Regions from separate parts of the Hydrogenophaga sp. OTU3427 genome, predicted to be linked through region 2. Evidence: predicted binding sites of a transcription regulator. Region 2 holds the regulator's gene; the other holds the start of a gene.
What was found. The regulator FNR, encoded in region 2, switches genes on or off when oxygen is low (the NO sensors DNR and NnrR bind a similar motif). The targets are predictions, from matches to a motif close to TTGATNNNNATCAA.
Positions count from the first base shown of each region.

Region 1: the regulator FNR is predicted to act here: its motif matches at 3,930-3,943, upstream of AAHB17_RS14580 (fatty acid desaturase).

Region 1 is NZ_JASATI010000024.1:3,651-22,985, forward strand. Features, by position in the region: gene gcl (glyoxylate carboligase) at 1-790, shown strand, start outside; gene hyi (hydroxypyruvate isomerase) at 868-1,647, shown strand; gene glxR (2-hydroxy-3-oxopropionate reductase) at 1,678-2,580, shown strand; gene AAHB17_RS14575 (glycerate kinase type-2 family protein) at 2,577-3,860, shown strand; gene AAHB17_RS14580 (fatty acid desaturase) at 3,986-5,140, shown strand; gene AAHB17_RS14585 (FlgO family outer membrane protein) at 5,311-5,871, opposite strand; gene AAHB17_RS14590 (hypothetical protein) at 5,868-6,551, opposite strand; gene AAHB17_RS14595 (phosphoglycerate kinase) at 6,727-7,920, opposite strand; gene AAHB17_RS14600 (NADP-dependent malic enzyme) at 8,153-10,480, shown strand; gene AAHB17_RS14605 (ribonuclease) at 10,698-11,114, shown strand; partial or broken gene AAHB17_RS14610 (barstar family protein) at 11,161-11,556, shown strand; gene AAHB17_RS14615 (CHAT domain-containing protein) at 11,958-14,951, shown strand; gene AAHB17_RS14620 (hypothetical protein) at 14,952-15,788, opposite strand; gene AAHB17_RS14625 (CHASE2 domain-containing protein) at 15,785-17,563, opposite strand; gene rsmA (16S rRNA (adenine(1518)-N(6)/adenine(1519)-N(6))-dimethyltransferase RsmA) at 17,581-18,348, opposite strand; gene AAHB17_RS14635 (peptidylprolyl isomerase) at 18,345-19,335, opposite strand, start outside.
Region 2 is NZ_JASATI010000071.1:1,149-13,436, reverse strand. Features, by position in the region: gene ccoG (cytochrome c oxidase accessory protein CcoG) at 1-737, shown strand, start outside; gene AAHB17_RS23465 (nitrogen fixation protein FixH) at 760-1,023, shown strand; gene AAHB17_RS23460 (hypothetical protein) at 1,066-1,365, shown strand; gene fnr (fumarate/nitrate reduction transcriptional regulator Fnr) at 1,529-2,248, opposite strand; gene hemN (oxygen-independent coproporphyrinogen III oxidase) at 2,377-3,753, shown strand; gene AAHB17_RS23445 (sulfite exporter TauE/SafE family protein) at 3,802-4,482, shown strand; gene AAHB17_RS23440 (MATE family efflux transporter) at 4,487-5,875, opposite strand; gene AAHB17_RS23435 (alkene reductase) at 5,950-7,026, opposite strand; gene AAHB17_RS23430 (SDR family oxidoreductase) at 7,058-7,762, opposite strand; gene AAHB17_RS23425 (NADP-dependent oxidoreductase) at 7,844-8,845, opposite strand; gene AAHB17_RS23420 (TetR/AcrR family transcriptional regulator) at 8,954-9,559, opposite strand; gene AAHB17_RS23415 (DMT family transporter) at 9,674-10,600, opposite strand; gene aceA (isocitrate lyase) at 10,946-12,277, shown strand.

The DNA.
Region 1 (19,335 bases), on a different contig from region 2:
CGTGACCGTGGCGCGCGAGCTGCAGGCGGCCGGCACCCTCAGGGACCGCAGCGCCTGGGTGGCCGAATGCCGCGAGCGCCGTCGCACCCTGCTGCGCAAGACCAATTTCGACGCCGTGCCCATGAAGCCGCAGCGGGTCTACCAGTGCATGAACAACAACTTCGACCACGACACCACCTACGTGTCCACCATCGGCCTGTCGCAGATCGCCGGCGCGCAGTTCCTGCACGTCTACCACCCGCGGCACTGGATCAACTGCGGGCAGGCCGGCCCGCTGGGCTGGACCATTCCGGCCGCGCTGGGCGTGCGCGCCGCCGACCCCACGCGCAAGATCGTCGCGCTGTCCGGCGACTACGACTTCCAGTTCATGATCGAGGAGCTGGCCGTGGGCGCGCAGTTCAAGCTGCCCTACATCCACATGGTGGTCAACAACAGCTACCTCGGCCTGATCCGCCAGGCGCAGCGCGGCTTCAGCATGGACTACTGCGTGCAGCTGGGCTTCGACAACATCAACGCGCCCCAGCTTGACGGCTATGGCGTGGACCACAAGGCCGTGGTCGAGGGCCTGGGCTGCAAGGCCATCCGCGTGCACCGGCAGGAAGAGATCCAGCCCGCCATCCGCCAGGCCGAACAGTGGATGGCCGAGTTCCAGGTGCCGGTGGTCATCGAGGTGATGCTGGAGCGCGTGACCAACATCGCCATGGGCACCGAGATCGACGCCATCAACGAGTTCGAGGAACTGGCGCTGAGTGCCGCCGACGCGCCCACCGCCATCGGCCTGCTGGATTGACATCGCCCCCCCCCGCGCCACGCGTTGCGTTGGGGGCTTTGGCGCCCTGAACCCCCGATTTCATTCAAGGAGACCCCATGCCGAAATTCGCGGCCAACCTGACCATGTTGTTCACCGAAGTGCCTTTCCTCGACCGCTTTGCGCGGGCGCGCCAGGCCGGTTTCGACGCGGTCGAATTCTTGTTTCCCTACGCCTTCGAGGCCGCCGAGATCCGGCGCCGGCTCGACGACAACGGCCTGCAACTGGTGCTGCACAACCTGCCCGCCGGCGACTGGGACGCGGGCGAGCGTGGCATCGCCTGCCTCCCCGGCCGCTCGGACGAATTCCGCGCCGGCGTGGCGCGCGCCATCACCTACGCCCAGACCCTGGGCGTGGGCCAGCTCAACTGCCTGGCCGGCAAGCGGCCGGCTGGCGTGACCGAGGCCGACGCGCGCCGGACCTTGGTGGACAACCTGCGCTTCGCCGCGTCCGAGCTGAAGACGGCGGGCCTGCGCTTGCTGATCGAGCCCATCAACAGCTTCGACATCCCGGGCTTCTACCTCAACCGCACCGCGCAGGCGCTGGCCATCCTGGACGAGGTGGGCGCCGACAACGCCTTCGTGCAGTACGACATCTACCACGCGCAGCGCATGGAAGGCGAGCTGGCCGCCACCCTGCAGCAGCACCTGGCGCGCATCGGCCACGTGCAGCTGGCCGACAACCCCGGCCGCAACGAACCCGGCACGGGCGAGATCAATTACGCCTTTTTGTTCGCCCACCTCGATCGCATCGGCTACGCCGGCTGGGTGGGATGCGAATACAAGCCCGCCACCACCACCGAGGCCGGCCTGGGCTGGCGCAGCGCGCTCGTCGGCTGATCCCCATTCATTTATTTGGCAGAACCTTCCATGACTTCCTCTCCCCTCAAGATCGGTTTCATCGGCCTCGGCATCATGGGCGCGCCCATGGCCGGGCACCTGATCGCCGCCGGCCACCAGCTGTTTGTCTACACCCGCAGCAAGGTGCCCGAGGCCATCGCCACCAGCAGCGCCACCCAATGCACCCACGCGCGTGGGGTGGCCGCCCGGGCCGACATCATCTTCACCATGGTGCCCGACACGCCCGACGTCGAGAAGCTGTTGTTCGGCGAGGATGGCATCGCCGCCGGGCTCACGCCGGGCAAGACGGTGGTCGACATGAGCTCCATCTCGCCCATCGCCACCAAGGTGTTTGCCGACAAGATCAAGGCCCTGAGCTGCGACATGCTGGACGCGCCGGTGTCGGGCGGCGAGGTCGGCGCGCGCAACGCCACGCTGTCCATCATGGTCGGCGGCGACGAGGCGGTGTTCGAGCGCGTCAAGCCGCTGTTCGAGCTGATGGGCAAGAACATCACCCTGGTGGGCGGCAACGGCGACGGCCAGACCGCCAAGGTGGCCAACCAGATCATCGTTGCGCTCAACATCGAGGCCGTGGCCGAGGCCTTGCTGTTCGCGGCCCGCGCCGGTGCCGACCCGGCCCGCGTGCGCCAGGCGCTGATGGGCGGCTTCGCGGCCAGCAAGATCCTGGAGGTGCACGGCGAACGCATGGTGAAGCGCACCTTCAACCCGGGCTTTCGCATCGAGTTGCACCAGAAGGACCTCAACCTGGCCTTGTCCAGCGCTCGTGCGCTGGGCGTGTCCCTGCCCAACACCGCCATCGCGCAGGAGCTGTTCAATGCCTGCGTGGCCCACGGCGGGCGGGCCTGGGACCACTCGGCCATGGTGCGCGCGCTGGAAAAGCTGGCCAACTTCGAGATCGGCCAGCCGGCATGAACGCGATGACGCCGCCCGAGTTGCTGCGGCGCCTGTTCGACGCCGCCATCGCCTCGGCCCAGCCGGCCTTGTGTGTGCCGCCGCACCTGCCCACGCCGGCCGAGCTGGGCGCGGGCCGGCTCATCGTGATCGGCGCCGGCAAAGCGTCGGCCGCCATGGCGCGCGCGGTGGAAGACCACTGGCCCGGTCCGCTGGAGGGGCTGGTGGTCACGCGCTATGGCCACGCCGTGCCCTGTGAGCGCATCGCCATCGTCGAGGCCGCCCACCCGGTGCCGGACGCCGCCGGCCAGCAGGCCGCGCTCGACATGCTGCGCCTGGTCCAGGGCCTGCGCACCGAGGACACGGTCTTGTGCCTGATCTCGGGCGGCGGCTCGGCCCTGCTGCCCCTGCCGTTGCCCGGCATCTCCCTGGCGGACAAGCAGGCGGTGGGCCGCGCCCTGCTGGCCAGCGGTGCCAGCATCGTCGAGATGAACACCGTGCGCCGCCATCTGTCGGCCATCAAGGGCGGCCGGCTGGCCGCCGCCTGCCACCCGGCACGGGTGATCACGCTGCTGCTGTCCGACGTGCCGGGCGACAACGCCATCGACATCGCCTCCGGCCCCACCGTGGCCGACCCCAGCACCTGCGCCGACGCGCTGGACACCGTGCGGCGCCACGGCATCGCCCTGCCGGCCTCGGTGCGGGCCGTGCTCGAATCGGGCGCGGGCGAATCGGTCAAACCCGGCGACCCCCGGCTGGCACGCGCCGAGGCCCGCCTGATCGCCACGCCGCAGAAGGCGCTGGAGGCCGCCGCCGCGGTGGCGCGCGAGGCCGGCCACGCGGTCCACATCCTGGGCGATGCCATCGAGGGCGAGGCGCGTGACGTGGGCAAGGTGCTGGCCGGCATCACCCGCCAGGTGCTCGAACGTGGCCAGCCCTTCCCCGCCCCCTGTGTGCTGCTGTCGGGCGGCGAGACCACCGTCACCTTGCGCGGGCAGGGCCGTGGCGGGCGCAACGTCGAATGCCTGTTGGCCTTTGCCGCCGCCCTGGGCGACCACCCGGCCGTGCATGCGCTCATGGGCGACACCGATGGCGTGGACGGTGTGGAGCCGATCGCCGGAGCGTGGCTGGGCCCCGGCACCCTGGCCCGCGCCTGGGCACACGGCCTGCGCCCGCTGGACCACCTGGCTCAGAACAACGGCCACGGCTTTTTCGAGGCCCTGGGCGCCTCGGTGCGCACCGGGCCGACGCTGACCAACGTCAACGACTTCCGGGCCATCCTGATCGGCGCGCCCGCCTGAGCCGGGTGCGGTGCCAGCGCGCCGTTGGTCGGTCCAAAGGCATCCGGGCCGAAAAAAAGCGCCGTTTGTTCGATCTGCGTCAAATCCCCGTCACGGGTCAGCCACTAGCATCGGCCGGTCTGCTGATGTTTGACGCGGTCGGACCGCGCACTGCCATGAAATCTCAAACCGATACTTCTGCTTCTGGGACCCAACTGGACTGGCCGGAGCCGCTGAGCCCGGACGCCCCCCTGCCGCACCGCAAGGTGATCCGTTCCTGGCTGATCCCGCTGTCGCAGCGCGTCACCTGGCGTGCGATCTGGCTGCTGGCGCTGGATTACACGCTGTGGCTGGGCCTGCTGGCCGGCGTGGTGCTGGCCGACGCGGTCTGGCTCAAGGCCCTGTGTGGCCTGGCCGCCGGCTTCGTGATCGGGCGCCTGTTCATCATCGGCCACGACGCCTGCCACCAGAGCCTGACGCCCCACCGACGCCTCAACAAGTGGCTGGGCCGCATCGCCTTCCTGCCTTCGCTGACCGCCTACAGCCTGTGGGACATGGGCCACAACGTGGTGCACCACGGCTTCACCAACCTCAAGGGCGTGGACTTCGTGTGGGCGCCGCTGACGCAGGCCGAATACGCCGCCCTGCCGCCCGCACGCCGTGCGCTGGAGCGCCTCTACCGCAGCGGCTGGGGGCCGGGCGTGTACTACATGGTCGAGATCTGGTGGAAGAAGATGATGTTCCCCAGCCCGGCGCAGTCGGGCGGCACCCATCGCGCCATCTTCACCCGCGACTGCCTGCTGGTGTCGGGTTTCGGCCTGCTGTGGGCCACCGGCATCACCGCCGCCGCCCTGGCCACCGGCCAGTCGGTGGCGCTGATGCTGGTCTGTGGCCTGGTGCTGCCGCTGCTGTTCTGGTTCCACATGGTCGGCTTCGTGATCTACGGCCACCACACCCACGTGCGCGTGAAGTGGCACGACGAGCGCGGCGCCTGGCAGCGCGCCCAGCCGTTCGTGTCCACCACGGTGCACCTGACCTTTCCGCTGCGCATCGGCGCGCTGGTGCACCACATCATGGAGCACACCGCCCACCACGTGGACATGAGCATCCCGCTCTACCGTTTGAAGGACGCCCAGAAGGCGCTGGAACACCTGCTGCCCGAGCGCATCATCGTGCAGCCGTTCTCGTGGCGCTGGTACTTCGACACCGCGCGTGCCTGCAAGCTCTACGACTTCAGCCGCCAGTGCTGGACCGATTTCCGCGGCCGCGCCACCGGCCCGGCCCTGCTGCCGGCGGCCTGATACGACGTCGCCTTCAAACGCATAACTTCGGTGGTTCGCCTCGCCGTGCGACAGCACTGTCTTCGGCTTCCCGCCCCGTTCTACGCTTGAATGCGAAGCCGTATGAGCGCCCTGAAGCACCCACAAAAAAGGCGGCCAGTGGCCGCCTTTCTTACTGGGGGAACGCAGCGTCAGCGCGGCACCTGCAGCAGGCGCTGCACGTCGCGGTCGTTGGGCAGGGCGTAGTCGTGGCCGTTCAGGATGCGGCCGTCCTCGGTGCGCACCATCTTCAGGCTCACATAGGTCACGCTGGCGGCGGTGGAGTAGGTGCCGACCAGGACCACCGACGCGTTGTGCGACTTGGCGATGTCCTTGATCTCGCGCGACAGCAGCAGCTCGCCCGTGCCTTCCTTGACGAACACGTCGCCGCGCAGCTTGAGCTCCTTCACGTGCAGGCCGTTGGCCACCAGGTGCGAGGCGTACTGCTCGGACAGGGTGCGGCCCAGCGGGGCGGCGCGCGACAGGTCGTTGACGTTGACCACGGTGGCCACCAGCACGGCCGACTGGCCGACGTTCTCGCGGCTCACACCGGCCAGCAGCTTGTCGATGGCGGCCTTGTTGCTGGCGATGAAGGCGTTGTTGGCGGCTTCGTCGTAGGTGGGTTCCACGCGGGTGGGCGCGGAGGTGGAGCAGGCCGACAGGCCCATCACGGCAGCGGCGGCCACGGCCGCCAGGACAAAACGCTGGCTCATTGCGACACCACCTTGTAGTTCACACTTTGCATGGCCGTGTTGACGAACAGCGGGGTGTCAGCGGTTTCGAGGTAATAGACATCGGTCTTGCGGGCCACGTACTGGCCGCCACGGGTGACGGTGGTGGTCAGGATCAGCTCGGTGGCGGTCGGGCCGCCCGAGTTGACGCTGCTGGCGTAATCCAGCGCGGCCGCGCCGCCCAGGGCGCCCAGCAGCTTGGCGTCGACGTGCTCCAGGCGCAGGCCGTAGGCCACCATCAGGCCGCCCGCCAGCATGGTGAAACCACCGGGAATGAAGTGCGGGCGCGGGCTGTTGTGGCGCACCACCTGGGTCTGGTAGCTCACCTGCAGCGCCTGCGGGTTGTTGGTGGTCAGCACCTGCTTGCCGCCCTGGACCATCTTGGTGATCAGGAACTCGCGGAAGCCCTGGTCGAACGCACTGGGCTTGGCGGGCAGGCTCACGTAGACGGGGGCGTTGGCCACGCCCGCCTTGTCCAGCGTCGCCGCGGTCTGGCTGACCACGTCCTTGGACACCAGGTCCCAGTGGCCGGCCGAACGCACCTTGTACTGCGAGGTCAGTTCGAAGTTCTGGGCCAGCGGAATCGGCGAATTGGCGCAACCCGCCAGGGTGGCCAGCAGGCCGGCAAGCGCCGACATGCCAGCGGCTTTGGAAATTTTCATGCGTCCCTCCTGGTGCTGAAATGCGGCCGTGGCAATTTGTTACCACGGATGAACGGATTGTTAATTCTGTTCGGAATCAATGCCGTTCACAAGGAATTTCTGGGCCGCAAGGGGGCGCGCATCGCCACGGTTGTTTTTGCACATCATTCCGCTATGGCGGAATGCCTGAGGAGACTCAAGCAGCGCGCCGGGCCAGCACCTCGAAAGCCGGCAGGGTCTTGCCTTCGAGCACCTCCAGGAAGGCGCCACCGCCGGTGGAGATGTAACCGACCTGCTGCTCGATCCCGTACTTGGCGATGGCCGCCAGCGTGTCACCGCCACCGGCAATGGAAAACGCGCTCGACTCGGCGATGGCCTGCGCCAGCACCTTGGTGCCGTTTTCAAACGCAGCGAATTCGAACACGCCCACCGGGCCGTTCCAGACGATGGTGCCGGCGGCCTTGAGCTGCGCGGCCAGCAGGGCCGCGGTCTGCGGCCCGATGTCCAGGATCAGGTCGTCGTCGGCCACCTCGGTGGCCTTCTTCACCGTGGCCGGCGCGTCGGCCGCGAAGGCCTTGGCCGTCACCACGTCGGTGGGAATGGGCACGGCCGCGCCGCGGGCTGCCATGGCTTTGATCACCGCCTGGGCCTCGCCCACCAGATCGGGCTCGGCCAGGCTCTTGCCGATGTTCAGGCCCGCCGCCAGCATGAAGGTGTTGGCGATGCCGCCGCCCACGATCAGCCCGTCCACGTTCTTGGCCAGCGCCTGCAGGATGGTCAGCTTGGTGCTGACCTTGGAGCCGGCGACGATGGCCAGCAGCGGGCGCTTGGGCGCTTGGAGCGCGGCCGCGATCGCATCCATCTCGGCGGCCAGCAGCGGGCCGGCGCAGGCGATGGGCGCGGTCTCGGCGATGCCGTAGGTCGTGCCCTCGGCGCGGTGGGCGGTGCCGAAGGCGTCGTGCACGAAGATGTCGCAGAGCTTGCCCAGCTTGGCGGCCAGCTCGGGTTTGTTCTTCTTCTCGCCCACGTTGAGGCGGCAGTTCTCCAGCAGCACGACCTCGCCGGGCTGGACCGTGAAGCCGCCGTCGACCCAGTCGGCCACCAGGCGCACGGGTTGCCCCAGCAGTTCGGCCAGGCGGGTGGCCACGGGGGCCAGCGAGTCCTCGGGCTTGAAGGCGCCTTCGGTGGGGCGGCCCAGGTGGCTGGTCACCATCACGGCGGCGCCGGCGTCCAGCGCCATGCGGATGCAGGGCACGCTGGCGCGGATGCGGGTGTCTTCGGTGATGGCGCCGCTGTCGTCCTGTGGCACGTTGAGGTCGGCGCGGATGAAGACGCGCTGGCCTTGGGCACGGCCTTGGGCGCACAGATCGGAGAAGCGGATGAAGTTCATGTCGGGGCGGGTGGAAAAGGGGCGGGCGGGAGCGCAGCCGGTGATTGTAGAAGTGGCGCTTTGCGCCAGCCTTTCAGGCATGAGGCGCTGTTTCGGATGCCGCACAAAAAGTCAAAAGCGAAACAACCGCCTACGTGGTCTTGCTTACTAGGGTTGTCCCCTGAGCGACGCCTACAATGGCGCACCCTCGGGCCGGGAGGCGCCGGGCTCGAACCCTTTGGAGACGCATCACATGTCACAGGATCAGGAAAACAAGCGCGCCGAGCTGCGCCGCGCCGCGCTCGAATACCACGAGTTCCCCACGCCCGGCAAGGTGGCGATTGCGGCCACCAAGCAGTTGACCAATCAACGCGATCTGGCCCTGGCCTACTCGCCCGGCGTGGCCGCGCCCTGCGAGGAAATCGTGGCCGACCCGGTCAACGCCTTCAAGTACACCAGCCGCGGCAACCTGGTGGCCGTCATCACCAACGGCACGGCCGTGCTGGGCCTGGGCGACATCGGCCCGCTGGCCTCCAAGCCGGTGATGGAAGGCAAGGGCGTGCTGTTCAAGAAGTTCGCCGGCATCGACGTGTTCGACATCGAGATCAACGAGAAGGACCCCGAGAAGCTGGTCGAGATCATCGCCTCGCTGGAGCCCACCTTCGGCGGCATCAACCTCGAGGACATCAAGGCCCCCGACTGCTTCTACGTCGAGCGCAAGCTGCGCGAGCGCATGAATATCCCGGTCTTTCACGACGACCAGCACGGCACGGCCATCTGCGTGGGCGCGGCCATCATGAACGGCCTCAAGGTCGTGGGCAAGGACATCAAGGAGGTCAAGCTGGTCACCTCCGGCGCCGGCGCCGCCGCCCTGGCCTGCCTGAACCTGCTGGTCAAGCTGGGCATTCCGCGCAAGAACATCTGGGTCACCGACCTGGCCGGCGTGGTCTATGAAGGCCGCACCGAGCTGATGGACGAGGACAAGGTCCAGTTCGCCCAGAAGACCGAGCAGCGCACGCTGTCGCAGGTGATCGAAGGCGCCGACATCTTCCTGGGCCTGTCCGCCGGTGGCGTGCTCAAGAAGGAGATGGTGGCCAAGATGGCGGCCAAGCCGGTCATCATGGCCCTGGCCAACCCCAACCCCGAGATCTCGCCCGAGGACGTGAAGGCGGTGCGCGACGACGCCATCATGGCCACCGGCCGCACCGACTACCCCAACCAGGTCAACAACGTCCTGTGTTTCCCCTACATCTTCCGGGGCGCGCTGGACGCGGGGGCCTCCACCATCACCGACGAAATGGAAATCGCGGCGGTGCACGCCATCGCCGAGCTGGCCCAGGCCGAGCAGAGCGAGGTGGTGGCCGCGGCCTACGCGGGTGAGGCCCTGGCCTTCGGCCCCGAGTACCTGATTCCCAAGCCCTTCGACCCGCGCCTGATGATGAAGATCGCGCCGGCCGTGGCCCAGGCGGCGGCCGACAGTGGCGTCGCCCTGCGCCCCATCACCGACATGGATGCCTACCGCGACCGGCTGCAGAGCTTCGTGTTCGCCTCGGGCACCATGATGAAGCCCATCTATGCCGCCGCCAAGCGGGCCGCGAACAAGCGCATCGCCTATGCCGAGGGCGAGGAAGAGCGCGTGCTGCGCGCCTGCCAGGTGGTGGTGGACGAAGGCCTGGCCCGTCCGACCCTGATCGGACGCCCCGCCGTGATCGCCCAGCGCATCGAGAAGTTCGGCCTGCGGCTGAAGGAGGAGCTGGACTACGACGTCGTCAACATCGAGCAGGACCACCGCTACCGCGACTTCTGGCAGACCTACCACCAGCTGTTGGAGCGCAAGGGCGTGACCGTGCAGTTGGCCAAGATCGAGATGCGCCGGCGCCTGACCCTGATCGGCGCCATGCTGTTGCGCAAGGGCGAGGTCGATGGCCTGATCTGTGGCACCTGGGGCACCACCCACCAGCACCTGATGCACATCGACCAGGTGATCGGCAAGACCGAGGGCGGCAGCCCCAGCACCCCGCAGGACGTGCGCATCTACGCCTGCATGAACGCGCTCATGCTGCCCGGCCGCCAGGTCTTCCTGGTCGACACCCACGTCAACCACGACCCGAGCGCCGAGGAGCTGTGCGAAATCACCGTGATGGCGGCCGAGGAGATGCTGCGTTTCGGCATCACGCCGAAGGCCGCGTTGCTGAGCCACTCCAATTTCGGCAGCAGCGACCAGCCCAGCGCCATCAAGATGCGGCGCACCCTGGCGCTGTTGCGCGAGCAGGCGCCGTGGCTGGAAGTGGATGGCGAAATGCACGGGGATCTGGCACTCGATGGTGCCGCTCGCAAGGCGCTGATGCCCAACAGCACCGTCGCCGGTGACGCCAACCTGCTGGTTTTTCCCAACATCGACTCGGCCAACATCGCCTACAACCTGCTCAAGACGGCGGCCGGCGGCAACATCGCCATCGGCCCGGTGCTGCTGGGCGCGGCCAAACCGGTGCACGTGCTCACCCCAAGCACCACGGTGCGGCGCATCGTCAATATGACCGCACTCACCGTGGCCGACGCCAACGCCGCCCGCCATAGCTGAAATCGGAAGTTGGTACACACCAACTTTGCCTGATGCGATCTCTGCCCGTTCCCGGGCAGAGCCCGCTTTTTGGGCATGGGCTTGCGTTTTTGTCGCGTTTCAGGCACACTTGCGACCTTGAATTTAAGGGTTAACCCGGGCTCGTAAACCCGCTGTCAGCAGCTTGTTGACGGGGCTTTCGGGGCCGGGTTGATTGCGTAAGGAACAGGGTTTTTTCATGAACCGGAAAAAGGCTTGGGGCAAGGCCTGGGTGGTCGCGGCCGCGTTGGCGGTTGCATCGACGCTTGGCGTACAGGCGCGCACCTCCGCTGACAGCTCCGAACCACTGGTCACCCGTTCGCCGTCCGACACCATTGCCTTGGCAGCGTTGCCCGCCTCCGGGCGTGACGTGATGGTTCAGATCAGGCAGGGCGGGCCCTTTCGGTATGAAAAGGACGGGACGGTGTTTGGCAACCGCGAGCGCTTGTTGCCCCGGCACAAACGCGGTTTCTACCGCGAGTACACGGTGCCCACCCCCGGATTGAGCCACCGCGGTGCGCGTCGCATCGTTTGTGGCGGCACCCAGGTTCGAACGCCCGAGGCTTGTTATTACACCGAGGATCACTACACGAGCTTCAAGCGCATCGTGCAGTGATCTGAGACAGCATTTTTAACTTTTTGTTATCGAAAGTGAGACGGAGATGGACACGCCACTTCGTACGGTTCGCACCAACATCGTTCAATCGATCCGAGCGTACAGCGTCAAGGACTTGCAGGCCGCGGCCGAGCAACTGGGCCACCACTTCCTGTATGCCAACCTGGCCACGGCCCAGAGCAAACAGGACGTGCTGGACCTGATCGCCGCGCAGTACACGCTGCCGTCGACCTTCGGCAAGAACTTCGATGCGCTCTACGACAGCATGACCGACCTGGTGCACAAGTCGGGCCCGCAGACCGGCTTCATCGTCGTGCTCGAGCACATTCCGGCGAACGCCAAGTTCGACAAGGAAGCGCGCGAGCAGCTGCTGGACATCTTCCGCGACGTGGCCGACTACTGGTCCGACCGCAAGATTCCCTTCCGCTGCTTCTACTCGTTCTCGGTCGCCCGTGCGCCCAAGGGCGAAGGCGTCGACGCGGCGGCCGATGAGCCCATGCCCACCGACAAGCTGGTGGACGTGAGCCCCATGGCCCTGCGCATGAGCAGCCCGTTCAACGCCGGCTACTGGCTGGCGGCGGCTTGAGGCTCGCCCCGCGCCGCGCCTAGGGCAACCCCGATCTGGCCGCTGCACATGCAGCGGTTTTTTTTTGCTCCATCCACCGTGTTCCGGGTCTTGGGGCGACAGCGCCAGCCGGTGCCATGTGGCCCAGCGGTTGTGGGTTGTCAGCGTGGGTGTGGCGCCCGATACTGCACGCGGGCGCATGGTGGCGCCCACCACACGTGGGGCGTGCAATGGAGCAAAGTTGTCTTGCAACCAGGGTTCGGATCTGGGCGGTCGCCGTGGGGCTGCTGACGGCATGGCCGGTCTCCCTGTGGGCACAAGCCGAGGGCGATGAAGCCCAGGTGCAGGGGCTGACCGAAAACGAAGAGCCGGTGGCCAACCTCAGCCCGGCCGAGGCACAGCAAGTGTTGGCCCGCACGCCCGCAGACACGGGACCGGCGCGGTATGAGTTGCTGGAGCGCCAGTACAGCGCCGCCATTGTGCTCGCGCAGCGTGCCCGCGCCTTGGACATCGCCCGGCAGCTTGCTGACGCCGCGGTCACCCGCGGGCCGCAGGCCCAAGAGTGGATCACCATCTACCTGAATGCCGAATTCAACTGGGGCCGCTCTGGCGTCGCCCTCGATGCCTGCGAGACCTACATCGCCGATTCACGACTGACGCTGGTCACGCGAGCCTCCGTCGCGCTGCGGCAGGCCTACTACACCACGGCCCGAAACGACCGGGCCATCCTGCTTCGCATTTGGTCACGCGCGGACGGTCTGGTGAGCCAGTGGCGCCAGGCTGGCGGGGTGTCCGCGGCGCTGCAGGTGGACTGGCTGCAGACGCGTTCCGAGGTGGAGCGCGCGATGGGCGACCTCCCGGCCGCGACGGCCTCGCTGCGCGAAGCACTGGGGCTGGCCCGGCGTGATCTGGCGATGGCCCTCGCGGCGCGTGGGCCCCAGGCCGAGCACCAGGTGCGGGAGGCCAGCGGACGGGTCGATGGTTCGCAAGGCATGTTGGTTTATGCGCTGGTGCGCCAGAACCGGCCACAGGAGGCCATCGAGATCGCACAGGGCAACATCGCCTTGTGGCGTGCCGGGCGCCTGTCCGAAAGCATGGGCGCGCGCTGGAACTACCGCCTGGCCACCAGCCTGAACGCGACCCAGCAGTTCGAGCCCGCGCTGACCGCAGCACGCCTGTCTGACGACATGTTGCAGCGTGCCGGCTCCAACGCCGCCAGCCACACCCGATGGCTGGCGCGCCAGGAGATCGTGCGTGCGCTGATCGGCCTGCGGCGTTGGTCCGAGGCGGATGCCTCCTACCGGGGCTTTCTGGCCGACATGCCGCCAGATGTGCTGGCGCGCACGCGGGCGTCGGACTGGCGCATGTCGGCGCTGCTGGCGGCCAAGGCCGGCCGGCTGGACGAAGCCAACGAGGCGGTCGAGCGCATCCACCGCTTCCGCACCCGCTTGTACGGCCCTGGCCACCCGCTGCTCCAGGAAACGGCGGGGGTGCGGGGCGTGGTGCGCCTGTTGCGTGGCGACGTGGGTGGTGCCATGAGCGACTACGAAACCTTGTTCGCCAGCGCACTGGACTTGCGCAGCGGGTGGTTGGACCTGGACCTGCGCGGTGTCCGCGGCTATGTGCTGGGCATTGCCTTCGACGAGTTCATGGCCCATGTGGCGGGCCGGTCGCTGGCCGGCCAGCCGCCGGCGGCGGCCATGTTGCAGCGCGCTTTCCAGTTGGCGGATCGACTGGCCTTGGGCAGCGCCCAGCGCGCCTTGACCGACAGCAGCGCCCGCGTGTTGGCCGCGAGCCCTGCGCTGGCACAGTCGCTGGAGGCGGAGCAGGTGCTGCGCCAGAAGAGTGCCGCGATCTTCGGCGGGCTGGCGGGCCTGCTCAACGAGGAGGACCGCATGCGGCGCGAGTCGCAGACCGAGGCCTTCAAGGCCGCGGCGGTGGAGGAGCGCCGTGCGCATGCGGAGAAGCTGAAGGCCCTGCGTGAGCAGATCCGGGAACGACAGGGTGATGGCGGTCAGGTGCGGGCAGAACTGGCGTCCTTGCGCGAGCGCATCGCTGCACAGTTCCCGGACTACGCCGATCTGGTGACGCCACTGATACCCAGGCCCGACGACCTGGCGCGCAGCCTTCAGGCCGGCGAGGGTCTGCTGCTGGTCCACTCCACCGATCAGGCCACGCTGGTCTGGCTGTTGCGACCCGGCGTGCCCGTGGTCTTTTCGGCCAGCCCGCTGCCGCGCCGGGAACTGGCGGCACGCGTGGCCCGCTTGCGCGCCCGCCTCGATCTGGCGGCGGCGCCCACTGCGGGTGCCGCCGCCGCGGATCTGGATGGTCTGTACGGTCTGTACCGCGATCTGTTTGCCCCGCTGGACGAGGCCTTGTCGCAGGTGCGCGTGCTGTCATTCGCCACCCAGGGGCCGTTGGCCGGATTTCCGATCGGTGCCCTGGTCACGGCGCCGCCGGCCGACCCTCAGGCCGTGCCCTGGTGGCTGCGGCGCAGCGCCTTGGCTCAGCTGCCGGCCGCTTCGGCCCTGCAAAGCCTGCGCCGCACCGCTGACCGAGCGGTGGCGCCCCGGCCGCTGCTGGGTTTTGGCGATCCGGTCTTCCAGACCGCGGCGGGCGTCGAAGGCAACACAGCCACGGCCTACGACGCCGAGCGCGGTTTCCGCTACGGCCGCTTGCCCGCCCTGCCCGACACCCGCAGCGAATTGCAGGCCATCGCGGTCGCGTTGGGCGCCGACCCTGCGCGGGATCTGGTCTTGGGTGCCGCCGCGACCCGCCGCGCGGTGCTGGCGGCCGACTTGAGCGATCGGCGCGTGGTGGCTTTTGCCACCCACGCGCTCATGCCCGGCGAACTGCCCGGCGTCTCCAAACCCTCGCTGGCGCTGGCCGCTGCGGCCGACGAGCGTGACTCGCCGCTGCTGGAACTCGACGACGTGTTGGGCCTGCGGCTGAACGCGCAGTGGGTGCTGCTGTCGGCTTGCAACACGGCGGCCGGCGAGCGCGGCGATGGTGCCATGTCGGGCCTGGTGCGGGGCTTTTTTTTCGCCGGGGCGCGCTCGGTGCTGGCCACACATTGGGCGGTGGAGTCGCGCTCTGCCGCGCAGCTCACCGCCAGCACCTTCGGCCGCTTCGGGCGGGGTGGCGAACCGGGCCGTGCCGAGAGCCTGCGCCAGGCTCAGCTGGAACTGGCCGACGGCCGTGCCGGCGGGGGGCACTGGCGCCACCCTTTTTATTGGTCGGCCTACGCATTGTTCGGTGATCCCCTGCGCTGATCAGTGGGCGGCGGCCCGCGCCTTGAGCACCGCGTTTTCCGGGCGCTCCCGTGCCAGCACCTGCCACAGGGCCTGAGCCTCTGCCCGAGCGCCCACGGCGTCGAGCTGGGTGGCAAGGAAGAGCCGGGCGCCGAAGTCGTCGCCAGCCAGCGCGCGCTGCTCGGCCAGTCGGTCCCGCAGCGCGGCGTCGGCCACCGCGAAGCGGGCGCTCGATTCCCACTGTGGATCGGTCAGGCCCCAGGCGATGACGCGCCAGCCGTAGTCACTGCCCTCGCGCAGCCGCAGCTCGGGCGGCAGGGTCGCTTGCGGCGCCCGTGTTTCGGTCTCCCAGACCACATGGCCGTCCGGCTGGGTGAGCTGCAACTGGTAGCGGCGGGCGCCCACGATGGCATCCCAGCGGAAGCTGGGGCGTGTGTCCAGGACCAGGGTGCGCACCGGCTCGCGCAGGGCTGGCAGGCCCTCGGCGCGCGGGTCGCGCATGACCAGGGTGGCGGGCGCGGCTTGCCCTTGTTTCAGTGCCAGCATGGGCAGGGTGCGCGCGGACGTGACTTGCGCCGCCAGTGTCTGACCCTGGGCGTTCGTCAGGCCTGTGGGCGCAACCTGTGCCTGCGCGCCGCCGGTCAGCCGGTATTCGCGGCCATCGGCCAGGTCCACCAGGGTGAGGCGGGCGCCGACCGGCAGGTCGATGCGTTCGCCCGCTTGCAACTCGTCGAGCAAGGCCAGCGGCGGCCGGCTCGGGCGCGCCACCTGGCCCTGCAGGTCGATCACCAGGAGGGGGGCCGCCAGGGCCGGCGCCAGCACCAGGGCGCCTGCAAGGCCGGTGAGGTGGCGTTTCATGGGCTGTCCTCGTCGGGATTCCAACCATGGACCGGCAGCGGCGAATGGCCCTTGAGCATCTGTTCGCCCAGGGGTCGCACCCGCTGGTGCCAGACGGGCTCCAACTGCTGCAGCACCGCGTCGGACAGCACCACTGGCCAGCCGGTGGTTTTGCACAGGCCTTCCAGCCGGGCGGCGGTGTTCACGGTGTCGCCGATGGCGGAGTAGGCGTGGCGTGAGCGCGCGCCCACGAAACCGACGAAACTGTCGCCCCAGTGCAGCCCGATGCCCATCTGCAGCCGTGGGCCGCCCAGACGCGCCTGGTCGGTGTTGAAGGTGGCTAGTGCGTGGTGCATGGCCTGGGCGGCGTCCAGGGCTTGCACGCAGGGGGTGGGCAAGGCCTGGGGGGCGCCGAAGAAGGCCATGATCCCGTCGCCGATGAATTTGTCAAGCGTGCCACCGTGACAGTGGATGGCCTGCGTCATGTGCTCGAAATAGCGGTTGAGCAGGGCCGTCACGTCCTCGGGCGGCAGGTGTTCGCTCAAGGTGGTGAAGTCCCTCAGGTCGGCGAACAGGACGCAGATCGCCCGCCGTTCGCCGCCTGCTTGGGGGCTGAGTCGGCCGCTCAGGATGGCTTGCAGCACCGGGGGGCTCACCGCGCCGTCGAAAGCCAGGCGCAGGCGGCGGCGCTCGGCCAGGGCGCGGACGGCGTCGGCCAGCGAACGCAGGCCCAGTCCGAGCAGCAGGGCGAGCACCCAGGTGGTGGCCGGCAGGTGCCAGCCGGCGTCGAAGGCCAGAGCGCTCGCGCCCAGCAGCAGCAGCGCACCGCCCGCCACCAGCGCCCAGCGCGCCGCCGTGGGCCGCAGCAGTGCGGTGAGCGCCAGGGCGGCGGCCAGGGCGGCACACACGGGCCACGGCCATTCGCGCGCGGGTCCACCACCGGCCAGGGCGCGCAGCTGCATGGCGTGCAGGAAGACGCCATGGGTCTGACCTCCCTGATCGGTGGTGGCCAGTGGCAGCGCCGCGCGGTGCTGGTCGTCGTGGGCCAGCAGGCTGCCGAGCAGCACGACCCGGCCCTGGAAGTGGCGTCGCAGCGCGGCCTCGTCGCCCTGGGCCTGCCATTGCAGCACCTGCGACAGCGGCAGCGGTTGAAAGGGCTCGCCCCGGTGCAGCGGCAGCACGCCGGGGCGCAGCGGCCATTGGAGCTGGCGGGCCAGCTGGCCCGCCAGCGTGGGCACGGTTGCGCCACCTTCGCCCAGACGTTCGTCGAAGCGGCGCGTGACGCCGTCGGCATCGCGCGGGATGAACACGGTGGCCAGTCCCTGGGTGCCCAGCAGGCGCTCGAACAGAGGTAGCACCGGGCGCGGGCTGCCGTCCGCCTGGGCGCCCAGGCCGAACACCAGGGGAGCGCGGCTGCGCAGCGTCGCTATGCCACGCGCCAGAGCGAGGTCCAGCCCCGGCTGCAGGCCGTCGTAGGAGGTCTCGGGCAGCACCATGTCCACGCCCACTGCGCGGACCTGGGCCTGGGCCATGGCGCGCAGGAAGTCTCCCAGGGGGCGGTGCAGTGTTGCGATGGGCAGAGCCAGTTCGCGCAGGCTGGCGTCGTCCAGTCCGACGACCACGATGGGGTTGGGGTCGTCGGTCGGGGCGCGCTGTTCCTGGAGGCTGCGCAGCAGTCGCCACTGCATGTCCAGCCTGACGTTGTCCAGCCGGGGCAGCGGGCCCAGGGTGGCCAGGACCAGCAGAAGGCAGGTGGCCAGCCAGGCCAGCAGGGCGGTGGCAGGTCTGGCTGGCATGCCCCGCCCCGTGTCGTTCAGCCGGCCGGTGCCAGCACCGTTTGCGCCAGGGCGACGTATTCGTCGACCGGGACTTCCTCGGCGCGGCGCTGCAGGTCGAACTGGCCGGCGAAATCCCGCGCGTCCAGCCACTTGCCCAGGCTGTGGCGCAGCAGCTTGCGGCGCATGCTGAAGGCGACCTGCACCAGTTCTTCGAGCAGGTGGGCGTCGAGTTTGGGGGGATGGGCCAGGGGCACCATGCGCACCACCGCACTGTCCACCCGTGGCGGGGGATCGAAGCTCTCGGGTGGCACGAACAACACGTCTTCCATGTCGTAGCGCCACTGCAGCATCACGCTCAGGCGGCCGTATTGCGCCGTGGCCGGGCGTGCCACCATGCGGTCGATCACTTCCTTTTGCAGCATGAAGTGCTGGTCCAGCACCACGTCGGCCACGGGCAGCAGGTGGAAAAGAATGGGGCTGGAGATGTTGTAGGGCAGGTTCCCAACGACACGCAGCGGCCCCTTTTGTGCTGCCAGCGCACGGAAATCCACCCGCAACACATCCGATTCGATCACCTCAAGTTGTGGGTGCGCGCGCAGATGGGCCGCGAGGTCGCGGTCGAGTTCGACCACCGTGAGATGGCCCAGCCGTTCGACCAGTGGCTGCGTCAGCGCCGCCAGGCCAGGACCGATCTCGACCATGGCATCGCCCGGTCGTGGCGCGATGGCGCGCACAATGGCGTCGATGATGCCGGCATCGTTGAGGAAGTGCTGGCCGAAGCGCTTGCGGGCCTGGTGTTTCATTTCGGCGGTTCGCGCAGCTCGACGTAGGCCTTGGCACGCAGCTCGCGTGCCCAGTCGGCGTAGGCGCGCTCCATCATCTGTTCGCGTACCTTGGGGCGGGCGGCGTCGCGGCGCTCGCGCGGGCCCAGGGCGGCCTCGCGGCGCTCCAGCACCTGGATCAGGTGCACGCCAAAACGCGACACCACCGGTTCGGACACACCGTTGATGGGCAGCGCGTTCATGGCTTCTTCGAATTCGGGCACGAACATGCCTGGGTTGGCCCAGCCCAGGTCGCCGCCCGACTTGGCCGAGGCGTCCTGGCTGTGCTGCCGTGCCAGCGCCTCGAAATCGGCCTGGCCGCTGGCGATCTGCCGGCGCCAGGCGCCCATCTGCTCGACCGCGGTCTGCTGGTTCATCTGCCGGCCGGTGCGCAGCAGGATGTGGCGTGCACGGGTCTGGGTGATGGTGGCGTCGCCGCCCGATTTGGGTGTCTTGCGCTCCAGCACCTTGAGCACGTGGAAGCCGGCACCGCTGCGCACCGGGCCGGCCACACCGCCCACCGGCAGTTTGCGGGTGGCTTCGACGAACAGCTCGGGCAGGCGGTCCAGCGGGCGCATGCCCATGCTGCCGCCTTGCTGGCGCTCCGGGCCGTCCGACAGTTCGCGCGCCACGGCAGCGATGTCCTCGCCGGCGCTGATGCGTTCGGCCGCGCGCATGGCACGGGCCAGCCGGCTGGCCACGTCGTCGGGCTTGGCGTTGTCCGGCAAGGCCACCAGGACATGGCCCAGGTTCACTTCCTCCGGTCCGGTGGCGCTGGGCGCGGCCTGGCTCTGCAGGTAGTCGTCAATGTCGCGGTCGGTCACGCGCAGCGTGGCCTCCACCTCGCGTTCGCGCAGCCGCTGCAGGGTGATGTCGCGCTTGAGCTGCTCGCGGAAGCGGGTGCGGTCTATGCCTTCCTGCGCCAGGCGGCGGCGGAAGGTGTCGAGGTCCATCTGGTTCTGCTCGGCC
Region 2 (12,288 bases):
TCCAGAGCGCGATGTTCGACAAGGACACCCTGATCGTCACCTACGACGAGGCGCGTGGCGAACCGCGCGGGCCACGCTCCAAGAAGACCGATCCGAAGTCCAAAGGACTGGGTGCCTGTGTCGACTGCACGCTGTGTGTGCAGGTCTGCCCCACCGGCATCGACATACGCAAGGGCCTGCAGTACGAATGTATCGGCTGTGCGGCCTGCATCGACGTCTGTGACGACGTGATGGACAAGATGGGCTACCCGCGCGGCCTGATCCGCTATTCGACCCAGAACGCCCTTGCCCAGGGCTGGGGGCGGGCCGAGGTGCTCCGGCACGCGCTGCGCCCGCGGGTGCTGGTTTACAGCGCCATCCTGGGCCTGATCTGTGTGGCGGTGGGGGCGAGCCTGTTCTTGCGCACGCCGCTCAAGGTCGACGTGATCCGTGACCGCGGTGCGCTGGCCCGCATGGTGGAGCAGGGCCGCATCGAGAACGTCTACCGCCTGCAGGTCATGAACGCCACCGAAACCACGCAGACCTACGCGATCGAGGTGTCGGGTCTGCCCGGCGTGGCGCTGGCCTCCGAACCCACGGTGGAAGTGCGCTCGACCGAGGTGCGCTCGGTGGGGGTTCGGGTGCAGGTGCCGCCAGGCGCCGCGCCGGGCTCGCATCCGATTGCCTTTGACATCCGTGCCACCGGCGCCGAGGCCATGCACGTGAGCGAGAAGGCTGTTTTCCTGGTGCCACGCTGAGCGCCACACACGAAAGAATCCCATGAGCACGATCAAGTCCTTGCCCACCGTCACCCGCGCCTGGTGGCGCGAGCCCTATGTCTGGCTGATCATCAGCGGCCCGCTGGCGGTGGTGGTGGCCGGCCTGGTCACGGCGGCGATCGCCATCAAGTACCAGGACCCGGTGCTGGATGCGCAGTCGCCGCGCATCCAGCGATCCGACACCGACAACAAGTCGCTCACGCTGGCGCCCGCGCAGCAGGCGCGCAATCACGCGGCCACCGCCACCCTGCCCGAGAAGCGCTGAAGCGCCCGGCGGTCCGCAGACCCTCAGAACAAGGAGACAGCAATGCGCCTGCAACGACTGATGTGGATCGCCTGGCCGGCCTTTCTGGTGGCCGGCGTGCTGGAGATGGTGGTGTTCGCGATGGTCGACCCCGAGGACCTGCACCGCATCGGCGGCGGCGAACTGGGCTTGTCGCGGCAGGCGATCTACACCCTGTCCTTTTTCGTGTTCTGGGGCATGACCATGGCTTCCAGCGCGCTCACCACGCTGCTGTCCCTGTCGCCCTTCGAGGTCAACCGCTGCCCCGTGCCGGTCGATCAGCGGCCCGCCGACTGCGCCCGGGAGGGCAACAACTGCTGCTGAAGGCTGTGCGCGGGTCTGCTCACCCGGCCCGATCAGCGCGATCGGCAGCGCATGCAGTGGATCCATCCGGGGGACACCAGCGGGCCGGCTCTGCCGGACCGCTGGTGTCCCCCCCTTGAGGGGGGACTCGCGCTACACGAAGTGAGCGAGAAACGGGGGTGGGTCAGCTGCAGACCTGGGGATTGACGATGCGCTTGAGCGCCTCGGTGTCCATGATCTTCACATAGCGCTGCTTGACCTCGATGACGCCGTCGTCGACGAATTTCGAGAAGGTGCGGCTCACCGTTTCCAGCTTCATGCCCAGGTAGCTGCCGATTTCCTCGCGGGTCATGCGCAGGATCAGCTCGGACTGCGAGAAGCCGCGCGCATGCAGGCGCTGCACCAGGTTGAGCAGGAAGGCGGCCAGGCGTTCCTCGGCCCGCATGCTGCCCAGCAGCAGCATGACGCCGTGGTCGCGCACGATCTCACGGCTCATGATCTTGTGCACGTGGTGCTGCAGCGTGTTGAACTCGCGTGACAGCATCTCCAGCTGGTCGAAGGGCATCACGCAGACCTCGGCGTCCTCCAGCGCGATGGCGTCGCACGAGTGGTGGTCGGACACGATGCCGTCCAGGCCGATGATCTCGCCCGTCATCTGGAAACCCGTCACCTGATCGCGCCCATCGGCGGTGGTGACGCAGGTCTTGAAGAAGCCCGAGCGCACCGCGTAGATCGAGGTGAAGCGGTCCCCGGTGTTGAACAGCGCCGCACCGCGCTTGACGCGCTTGCGGGTGGAAATGACGTGGTCCAGCTTGTTCATTTCCTCGTGGCTCAGGCCCATGGGAAGGCAGAGTTCACGCAGGTTGCAACTGGAGCACGCGACCTTGATGCTTTGGACGTCCATGCTGCGATTGTCGGGTGTTTCCCCATGTTAATAGAAAACTTCACTGACATTTCGTTCGGCTTGACCCAGATCAAGGGTGGAAACCCGGGCTTGAGGCACAGTCAAAACCACTTTGGAGATGCCCTGTGATGCACGTGATTGACGAACAACTGCTGCGCCGTTTCGACGTGCCGGGGCCGCGCTACACCTCGTACCCGACAGCAGACCGTTTCGTCGAGGCCTTTGGCGAGGCCGACTACATCCAGGCGCTGGAGCAGCGCCGCGCCGGCTCGTTGGCCCTGCCGCTGTCGCTCTACATCCACGTGCCCTTTTGCGAGTCGGTCTGCTACTACTGCGCCTGCAACAAGGTCATCACCAAGCACCACAGCAAATCGGCCGAGTACCTGCGCTACCTGGCGCGAGAGCTGGACCTGCACGTGCAGCACTTCGGTCGCGGGCACCACGTGTCGCAGCTGCACATCGGCGGCGGCACGCCCACCTTCCTGAGCGACGCCGAACTCAGCGACCTCATGCACACCGTGCGTCGGCATTTCAACCTCGTGCCCGGCGGCGAGTATTCGATCGAGGTCGACCCGCGCACCGTCAACGAACAGCGCCTGGAGCACCTGCACCAGCTCGGCTTCAACCGGCTCAGCTTCGGCGTGCAGGATTTCGATCCCGCCGTGCAGAAGGCGGTGCACCGGGTGCAACCGGCCGAGCAGGTGTTCGCGTTGGTGGCGGCGGCGCGGCGCATCGGCTTCGAGTCGGTCAACGTCGACCTCATCTATGGCCTGCCGCTGCAGACGCCCGAATCCTTCGCGCGCACGCTGACCCAGGTCACGCAGCTGCGGCCCGACCGCGTGGCGCTGTACGCCTACGCCCACCTGCCCACGCGCTTCAAGCCGCAGCGCCGCATCGTGGCGGCCGAGCTGCCGGTGCCGGCCGACAAGCTGGCCATGCTGTCTCAGTCGCTCGACACCTTCATCGACGCCGGCTACGTCTACGTGGGCATGGACCATTTCGCCCTGCCCAACGACGCCCTGGCCGTGGCCAAGCGCCAGGGCCGGCTGCACCGCAACTTCCAGGGCTACAGCACCCAGCCCGACTGCGACCTGATCGCCCTGGGCGTCTCGGCCATTGGCCGCGTGGGCGCCACCTACAGCCAGAACGCCAAGACGCTGGACGAGTACTACGACATGCTGGACCAGGGCCGCCTGCCCATCGTGCGCGGCCTGGCCCTCACCCGCGACGACCTGGTGCGGCGCACCGTCATCATGGCGCTGATGTGCCAGGGGCGGCTGCAGTTCGAGTCCATCGAACTGGGCCACCTGCTTGACTTCCGCAGCTACTTTGCCCGCGAGCTGGAAGCCCTGGCGCCCATGCAGGCCCAGGGCCTGGTGAAGGTGGACGACCAAGGCATCGAGGTGACCGACGCCGGCTGGTTCCTCGTGCGTGCCATCGGCATGGTGTTCGACAAGCACCTGCGGGTGGACCAGGACCGCGCCAGGTTCTCGAAAATCATCTGAATGGCCTCCAGGCTCCACTGCGGCGCGGGTCGCTGCTAGAGTTCGTCCATGCAAACGTCCATGGCCGTGACGGCCCTGTTCATGGGGCTGGTGGGTGGTCCACACTGTGTGGCCATGTGTGGTGCGGCCTGCGCCGGCATCGCCAGGGCCTCGGCGCCCCGCACGCAGCAGGCCATCGTCGGTTTTCAGCTGGGGCGCATCCTGGGTTATGCCACCCTCGGAGGCCTGGCTGCGGCCACCGTGCAGGGCCTGGGCTGGCTGGGCACCAACACCGTGGTGCTGCGCCCGCTGTGGACGGCCTTTCACGTGCTGGCGCTGCTGCTCGGTCTGCTGCTGGTGCTGCAGGCGCGCCAGCCCGCCTGGGTGGACGGCGTGGCGCAGACCGTCTGGCGCAAGGCCAGGCCGGTGCTGGCGCGGCTGGGCGGCAAGGCGCCTTACGTGCTGGGCGCCGGTTGGGCGCTCATGCCCTGCGGCCTGCTGTACTCCGCCTTGCTGGTGGCCTCGCTGTCGGCCAACGCCATCGAGGGCGCGGTCATCATGGGCCTGTTCGCGCTCGGCACCTCCGTCTCCATGACCCTCGGGCCCTGGCTGCTGCTGCGCTGGCACGCCGCCGGCAGCCTGCGTGGTGGCGCCTGGGGCATGCGCCTGGCCGGTGCGGCCCTGGTGATGACGTCGGGTTGGGCGATCTGGATGGGATTGACGAATCCGACCGGGCTGTGGTGCGCCTGATCCATCACCGCTCGGCGCCCCAGGCCGTGCCATGCACGGCAAGCGCGGTGGCCAGCCCATAGGCGGCCATGCCCAAAGCGACCAAGGCGAAGATGGTCCACGCCGGCGCCTGAGCGACCGCGAGCGCCCAGCCACCCAGTCCCACCAGAACCAGCCGCAAGGTGCCGGCCAACACGGGACCGGCCACCTTGCCCGCGCCCAGTGACGAGAAATAGAGGGACAGCCCGAGTCCGAACAGCCCATAGGCGGGTCCAGCCCAATGGAAATAGGTGGCCGTTGCGTCCAGGAGGGTCGGGTCCTGCGTGAAAAGGCCGGTCCACAGATCGGGCGCCAGTGCCAGCACCGCGCCCAGCAAGCCCAGGAGCCCGGCCGCCAAGGCGGAGGCGGACCACGCGGCCCGGCGTGCCCGCGCGACGTTCCCGGCGCCGATGGCCATGCCCACCAGCGGCACCGACGCGACGCCAACGGCGAAGGCCACGGGAATCAGCAAGAACTCCAGCCGGGCACCGATGCCGTAGCCCGCCAACGCGGTGGTGCCAAACTGCGCGACCAGGCGGGTCAGGATGAGGATGGTCAGCACGGTCTGGAGGGGCGATATGCAGGCAAAACCACCCACCCTCAGGATGGTGCGTGCCAAGGGCCACTGCAGGGGTGTCGAACGCAGGCGCAAGTGAATGCGTGCCCGCCCCGAACGCAGGTGGCTGTACAGGTACGCTGCGCCCAACCCGTAGGCCAGCACCTGCCCGGCCGCCACGCCCGGCATGCCCAGCCGGGGGAATGGCCCCCAGCCCAGCCCCAGCGCACCGCTGATCGCCACCTGCCCCAAGGCCACCAGCAGCAAGGTGGCCGACGGCACGGACATGTTGCCCGAGCCGCGGATCACGGACGAAAACGTGTTGACCAGCCAGATGAAGATGGAGCCCAGAAAGGCGATGTTGGCGTAGGCCAGCGCCTGGCTCAGCGCCTCACCCTGGCCACCCAAGACAGCAAACAGCCACGGTCCCAGGGCCAGCATCAGCACCATGAACAGCGCCCCCGCGCCCAGGCCTATCCACGTCGCATGCACCGCCAGGGCATTGGCACGTTCGCCATCGCCCGCGCCGAGGGCCTGGCTGACCGCCGACGAGACGCCACCGCCCATGGCGCCCCCCGACAGCATCATCTGCAGCATGACAAACGGAAAAACCAAGGCCATGCCCGCCAGCGAGCCGACGCCAAAGCTGCCGACGTAGCCGGTCTCCGCAATGGCGGCCAAGGCCGTGGCCAGCATGGCCAGCATGTTGGGCACGGCGAGCCGCAGCAGCGTGGGCGCCAGCGGTGCGTTCAGCAGTGGGTTGACGGCATCGCGCTTGCCCACGGATGGCGTGGGCGGTGAGGTCTGTGGTGTGCTCATGGATGCGTGTCTTTGCGGTGAACGAGGGCCGTGTCGGGCCAACATGCCGGGGCTTGATCAGGGACCGGGTGCACTCAAGCTGCCAGCAACGGGTAGTCGGTGTAGCCTTTCGCGCCGGGGGTGTAGAACGTGGTCATGTCGACGGCATTCAGGTCGGCATGCGTCGACATCCGCTCGACCAGATCGGGGTTGGCGATGAAGGGCCGACCGAAGGCGATGAGATCGGCCTCGCCCGCGTCGAGCGCGCGTTCGGCGCTGGCTCGGTCGAAGCCGCCGGCCAGGATGAGCGTGCCTTTGAAGGCGGCGCGCAGCCTGGCTTTCAATGCCGAGGGCACGGGTGGCGCGCCCATGGCGGCATGGTCCAGCAGGTGGACGTACTTCAAACCCAGCGCGGAGACTGCCTGCACGAGGGACACATACTGCGCGTCGACGTCGGCAAAGCCACCCGTGCCGTTGAAAACGCCATGCGGCGACAGCCTGATGCCCACCCGGTCGGCACCGATGGCGGCGACCGTTGCCTCGGCCACTTCGAGCGCAAAGCGGTTGCGCGCCTCGATGCCGCCGCCGTAGGCGTCGGTGCGCCGGTTCACGTTCGCGTTCAGGAACTGCTCGATCAGGTAGCCGTTGGCGGCGTGCAGCTCCACGCCGTCAAACCCCGCCTCGATGGCCAGCCTGGCCGCTTGCGCGTATTCGGCGACGGCGTGCCGGATGTCGGCGACGGTCATCGCCCGGGGCCCGCTGTGGGCTTGCATGCCCTGGGTGTCGGTGTGTATGTCACCGGGGCAGACGTCGGCCGTTGGGCCGAGCACTTCGGCGCCGGTCGGGAGGTTGGCCACGTGGGCAACGCGTCCGGTGTGCATCAGTTGCACGAAAATTTTGCCGCCCTGGGCATGGACCGCCCGGGTGACCTCGCGCCAGCCGCGCACGTGCTCGCTGTTGAAGAGCCCGGGAATGCGCGCGTAGCCCAAGCCGTTGGGTGATGGGGACGTGCCCTCTGTGATGATCAGGCCGGCCGAAGCGCGCTGGCCGTAGTGGTCCGCCATCAAGGCGTTGGGGGTGTTGGCATCGACCGCACGGCTGCGTGTCATGGGCGCCATGACGACGCGGTTGTTGAGGCGAAGGCCGGGTGTGGCCAGAGGCGTGAAAAGCATGTGAATCCTTGAGATGAAGAGTACCGGGGTGTCAGGCGGTCTGGGGCAGGTAACTGGGCCGAGCGGCCGTCAGGCCTTGTTTGACATGCCCCGTGAGTTCATCCGCCAGCACCTCGTCCCGACCCGATTCGAGGCCGTCGAGCGCACGCCTGACGATGTCGTCAGGACCGGTTTTCGGCACATCGAACCCCCGCGTGAGGTCGGTATCGACGTAGGCCATGTGCAGTGCCGTGACCTGTGTCTTTTGCGCCGAGAGTTCGTGGCGCAGTGCGTTGGTGAGCGACCACGCGGCCGATTTGCTGGCCGCGTAGGCCGCCAGCTCGCCGCCGTTCACCCAGGAAGCCACCGACAGCACGTTGAGCAAAGCGCCGCCGCCGTTGGACTTGAGGGCCGGGGCAAAGGCCTTGCTGACGCGAAGCATGGCGAAGAAGTTGGTTTCGAAGATGCGCCGCGTGATGTCTTCGCTGTCGGCCGCGAGAAAACCGCCGGGTTGGGCGATGCCGGCGTTGTTGATCACCAGCGTCACGTCCGACGCCCGCGCCGCGGCCGCGGCCACATCGTCCGGGTTGTTGACGTCGAGTCGCAGCACCTCCACACCGGATTGGGTGACGGTCGCGGGGTCGCGTGCGCCCACGTAGACCTTGCGGGCGCCCCGCGCGAGCAAAGCGCGTGCGAAGGCCAGTCCAATGCCACGGTTGGCGCCCGTGACCAGGGCGACGGCGTTTTCAATTTTCATGAGGATCTCCGAAAAAAATGAGCAACAAACACATTCAGCCGGCGCTGCCCACAACAGGCCGCCACGCTGCAACCAACACCATCACCGGACCTTGACGACGACCTTGCCGCGGGAGCGGCCCGCGTCCACATAGGCCATGGCCTCGTTCGTTGATTCGAATGGGAAGACGCGGTCCACCACGGGTCGCAGGACACCTGCGTCGAACAGGGCGGTGATCTCCCGCAACTGGGCGCCACTGGGGCGCATGAAGAGGAAGGCGTAGGCGATGGATCGGCGCTTGGCCAGCCGCCGAATGCCCGCACTCAGCAGCCACATCACCACCCTCACGAACCCAGGGGCGGCGATCGCCTGGCCAAACGCCGGATCGGGCGGACCGGAGATGGAAATGAGCTTTCCGCCGCGCTTGAGCACTCCGACGGATTGTTGGAGTGTCTTGGTGTCCTGGCTGTTCAGGACCACGTCCTGATCGCGCAAGACATCGGCGAACGACTGCGTCTTGTAGTCGACCACGGTGTCCGCGCCCAGCCCCTTTACGAACGCCACGTTGGCCGTGCTGGTGGTTGTCGCCACCGTGGCGCCCAGGTGTTTGGCCAACTGGATGGCCAACGTGCCGACGCCACCGGAGCCCGCCTGAATGAAGACTTTCTGTCCTGGTTTCAACTGCGCCTTCTCGACCAGTGCCTGCCAGGCCGTCAAGGCCACCAGTGGCACCGATGCGGCCTCTTCCATCGTGAGGCCCTTGGGCTTGGGGGCGAGGGACGCCTCCTGGACCACGACAAACTCGGCGAAGCCGCCGATGCGGAAATCGTCGAGCCGGGCGTAGACCTCGTCGCCTGGCTGGAACTGCCGCACCCTCGCACCGACCTGGACCACCACGCCCGCGACGTCGTGCCCCAGGATGACAGGCAGGTGGTAGGGCAGGATGAGCTTGAACTCGCCGTCGCGGAGCTTGCTGTCCAGCACGTTCACGCCGGCGGCGTGCACCTGCACCAGCACCTCGTCGTCGTTGGGTGTCGGAACAGGCATGTCCATCGGCTGCAACGGCGCCTTTTTGTTGTAGCCAGTGAGCACAAATGCCTTCATGCCGCAGCCTCGATCCGTTCGGTGCCAGGCGTTCGGCCGCGGTGTGTGTTGCTTATTTGCATGATGATCATCATATGAATTGGCAATAAAAAGCGGTGACCAGCGATTTCATCCGTGAGGTGGCGTCAGGTGTTGGAGCGCGGCTTCGCGCAGGCTGTCCGACAGATGCTGATCGTCGACCGCACGCGCCAACAGCAGGGCGCCCACCATGGTGGACACCGTCACCAGTGCGCGCTGATGCGCGCCAGACTGCCCCCAGTCTGGGGACAGGCGGGCCACCAGGTCGATCACTTCCTTGACATGCCGCGTCGCCACCCGCCGAACGTCGGGGATCTGGCGCGCGGTTTCAGAACCCAGTGCGGCCAATGGACAACCTGTGGCCACTTGCTCCTGGTGTGTTTTTGAAAGGTAAGCCGCGAGCAGCGACGCCAAGGCATCTTCCGGTGGAACGCTCATGGTGACGCGGGCCAAAGCGGCGGCGGACTGTGCGAACGCACAACTGGCGGCCTCGGCCAGCATCGCTTCGCGCGAGCTGAAGTGTGCGTAGAAGGCGCCGTGTGTCAGCCCGGCCTCCTTCATCAGGTCCGCAACACCTGTGCCGTCGTATCCGCTGCGGCGAATGGCGCGCGCCGCGACCTCCACGATGCGTTCGTGGGTGGCCTCTTTGGCCGCTGCCCGGGAGGTGCCTGTCTGTTTTCGCATGATGTGAATCATACGAGATTTTCCGACGCTTGCCATTGACCATCCTTGCCTCAAGGTCAATCGCGGACAACCCCCTTCTTGCTGTCTCCTTCGGCTTGCCTGTGGTGGCGGTTGGGTCCGTTGGACTCAGTGCGTCGCTGCGTTCGATGGCGCGGGCAGCGTGGCTAGCACCAGGCCCAGCAGGGCGATGCCAAAGGCCAGCATCTGCACGTTGGTCAGGCGCTCGCCCATGAACAGCACGCCGATGGCGGCGGCGCTGACCGGCAGCATCACGGTGAACACGCCGGCTTGGGCTGCGGGCACGGTCTTCAGCCCGGTCATCCACAGCCACACCGTCCACACGCTGGCCGCCAGGCCATAGAACACCAGCAGCAGCCAGAAGCTGGCCGAGACGCTGGCAAAGTCGAAGCTGAGCGCTGCCCACAGGCCCATGGGCGTGACCAGCGCGAAGCCCACCAGGTTGATCAGCGACGAGATGCGCTTGGGGCCCAGGCCCTGGGTGAGCCGCTTGCCGATCACCACGTAGGAGGCCTCACACACCACCGCCGCGAAGATGAGCAGGTTGCCCCACAGCGGCAGCGGCAGGCCGGCCCAGGTGGCGTCGGCCGTGGCGGCGGTGGCTGTGTCGGCCTTGGTGAGTGAGAACAGCCCAATGCCGATGGCCGCCAGCACGATGGCCCCGGCCGAGCGCTTGCCGATGCGTTCGTGCAGGAAGACCGCGCTCAACACGGCCACCACCGCCGGGATGGCCGACATGATGACGCCGGCCGCCACCGCCGTGGTCAGCTTGACGCCGAACAGCATGCAGACCGAGAACAGAAAGTTGCCCAGGAAGGATTCGAGAAAGAGCAGGGCGCGCGTGCGTGGGGTGAGCGGCGGCTCGTCGGCCGGCTTGCGCAACCAGCGCGCCATGGCCAGCCCGCCAATGCCAAACCGCAGCCAGGCCAGCAGGAACACCGGCATGGCCGCCACCAGCGGCTTGGACAGCGCCACGTAGCTGCCCACGAGGGCCATGCTGAAAGCGAGACAGAGGTAGGCGAGCCAACGGTTCATGCGGGGGAGGGCGGTTCGAGCAAAGTCGCCATCATGCCGCAGCCGATGCACGGCACTGGTGCCTGCACCACGGGCTGGCACCCGGCATCTCGCATGGAGAAAGCAAGTTTTTGTATTGTGAAAATACAAGATGCTGCGCTGCAGAAAAATTTCTCAATACAAGAGATAAAATTTCGTATTGAGAAATAAAATTGCAAGTTGTTGATTTTGAATGAATAAAAAACTTGTCTTGTATAAGACACAAGAGCGCGCAAAGTCTTATAGAAGACTTAAAGTATGGCCATCGGCACCGGTCTTGCAAGCAGCAACACCCCGCCTCCGTTTCAACCAACCAAGGAGTGACCCATGTCCCAAGCCCTCAATGGCCAACTGAGCCGCCAACAACAGATCGAAGCCCTGGAGAAAGACTGGGCGCACAACCCCCGCTGGAAGGGTGTGAAGCGCGGCTACTCCGCCGCCGACGTGGTCCGTCTGCGTGGCAGCATGGCCATCGAGCACACGCTGGCCAAGCGCGGCGCTGAAAAGCTGTGGGACAAGATCAACGGCGGCGCCAAGAAGGGCTACGTCAACGCCTTCGGCGCCATCTCCGCCGGCCAGGCCATGCAGCAGGCCAAGGCAGGCCTCGAGGCCGTGTACCTGTCGGGCTGGCAGGTCGCCGCCGACGGCAACACCTCCGAGACCATGTACCCCGACCAGTCGCTGTACGCCTACGACTCGGTGCCCACCATGGTCCGCCGCATCAACAACACCTTCAAGCGCGCCGACGAAATCCAGTGGGGCCGTGGCATCGAGCCGGGCAGCCCGGAGTTCATCGACTACTTCCTGCCCATCGTGGCCGATGCGGAAGCCGGTTTCGGCGGCGTGCTGAACGCCTTCGAACTGATGAAGAACATGATCGCTTCCGGCGCCGCCGGTGTGCACTTTGAAGACCAGCTGGCCGCCGTCAAGAAGTGCGGCCACATGGGTGGCAAAGTGCTGGTGCCCACGCAGGAAGCCTGCGAAAAGCTGATCGCCGCGCGCTTCGCTGCCGACGTGATGGGCGTGTCCACCATCGTGCTGGCCCGCACCGACGCCGAAGCCGCCAACCTCATCACCAGCAACCACGACGCCAACGACCAGCCCTTCCTGACCGGCGAGCGCACGCAAGAAGGCTTCTACCGCGTCAAGAACGGCCTGGAGCAGGCCATCAGCCGTGGCGTGGCCTACGCTCCCTATGCCGACCTGGTGTGGTGCGAAACCGGTGTGCCCGACATCGGCTTCGCCCGTGAGTTTGCCCAGGCCGTGCACGCCGCCTGCCCCGGCAAGCTGCTGTCCTACAACTGCTCGCCTTCCTTCAACTGGAAGAAGAACCTCAACGACAAGCAGATCGCTTCCTTCCAGGAAGACCTGTCCGCGCTGGGCTACAAGTACCAGTTCATCACCCTGGCCGGCATCCACATCAACTGGTTCAACACCTTCCAGTTCGCCCACGCTTATGCACGCGGCGAAGGCATGAAGCACTACACCGAAATGGTGCAGGAACCCGAGTTCGCCGCACGCGACAAGGGCTACACCTTCGTGTCGCACCAGCAGGAAGTGGGCGCAGGCTACTTCGACGACGTGACCACCGTGATCCAGGGCGGCTCCTCCAGCGTGAAGGCCCTGACCGGCTCGACCGAAGAAGAGCAGTTCCACTGAAATGACTTCTG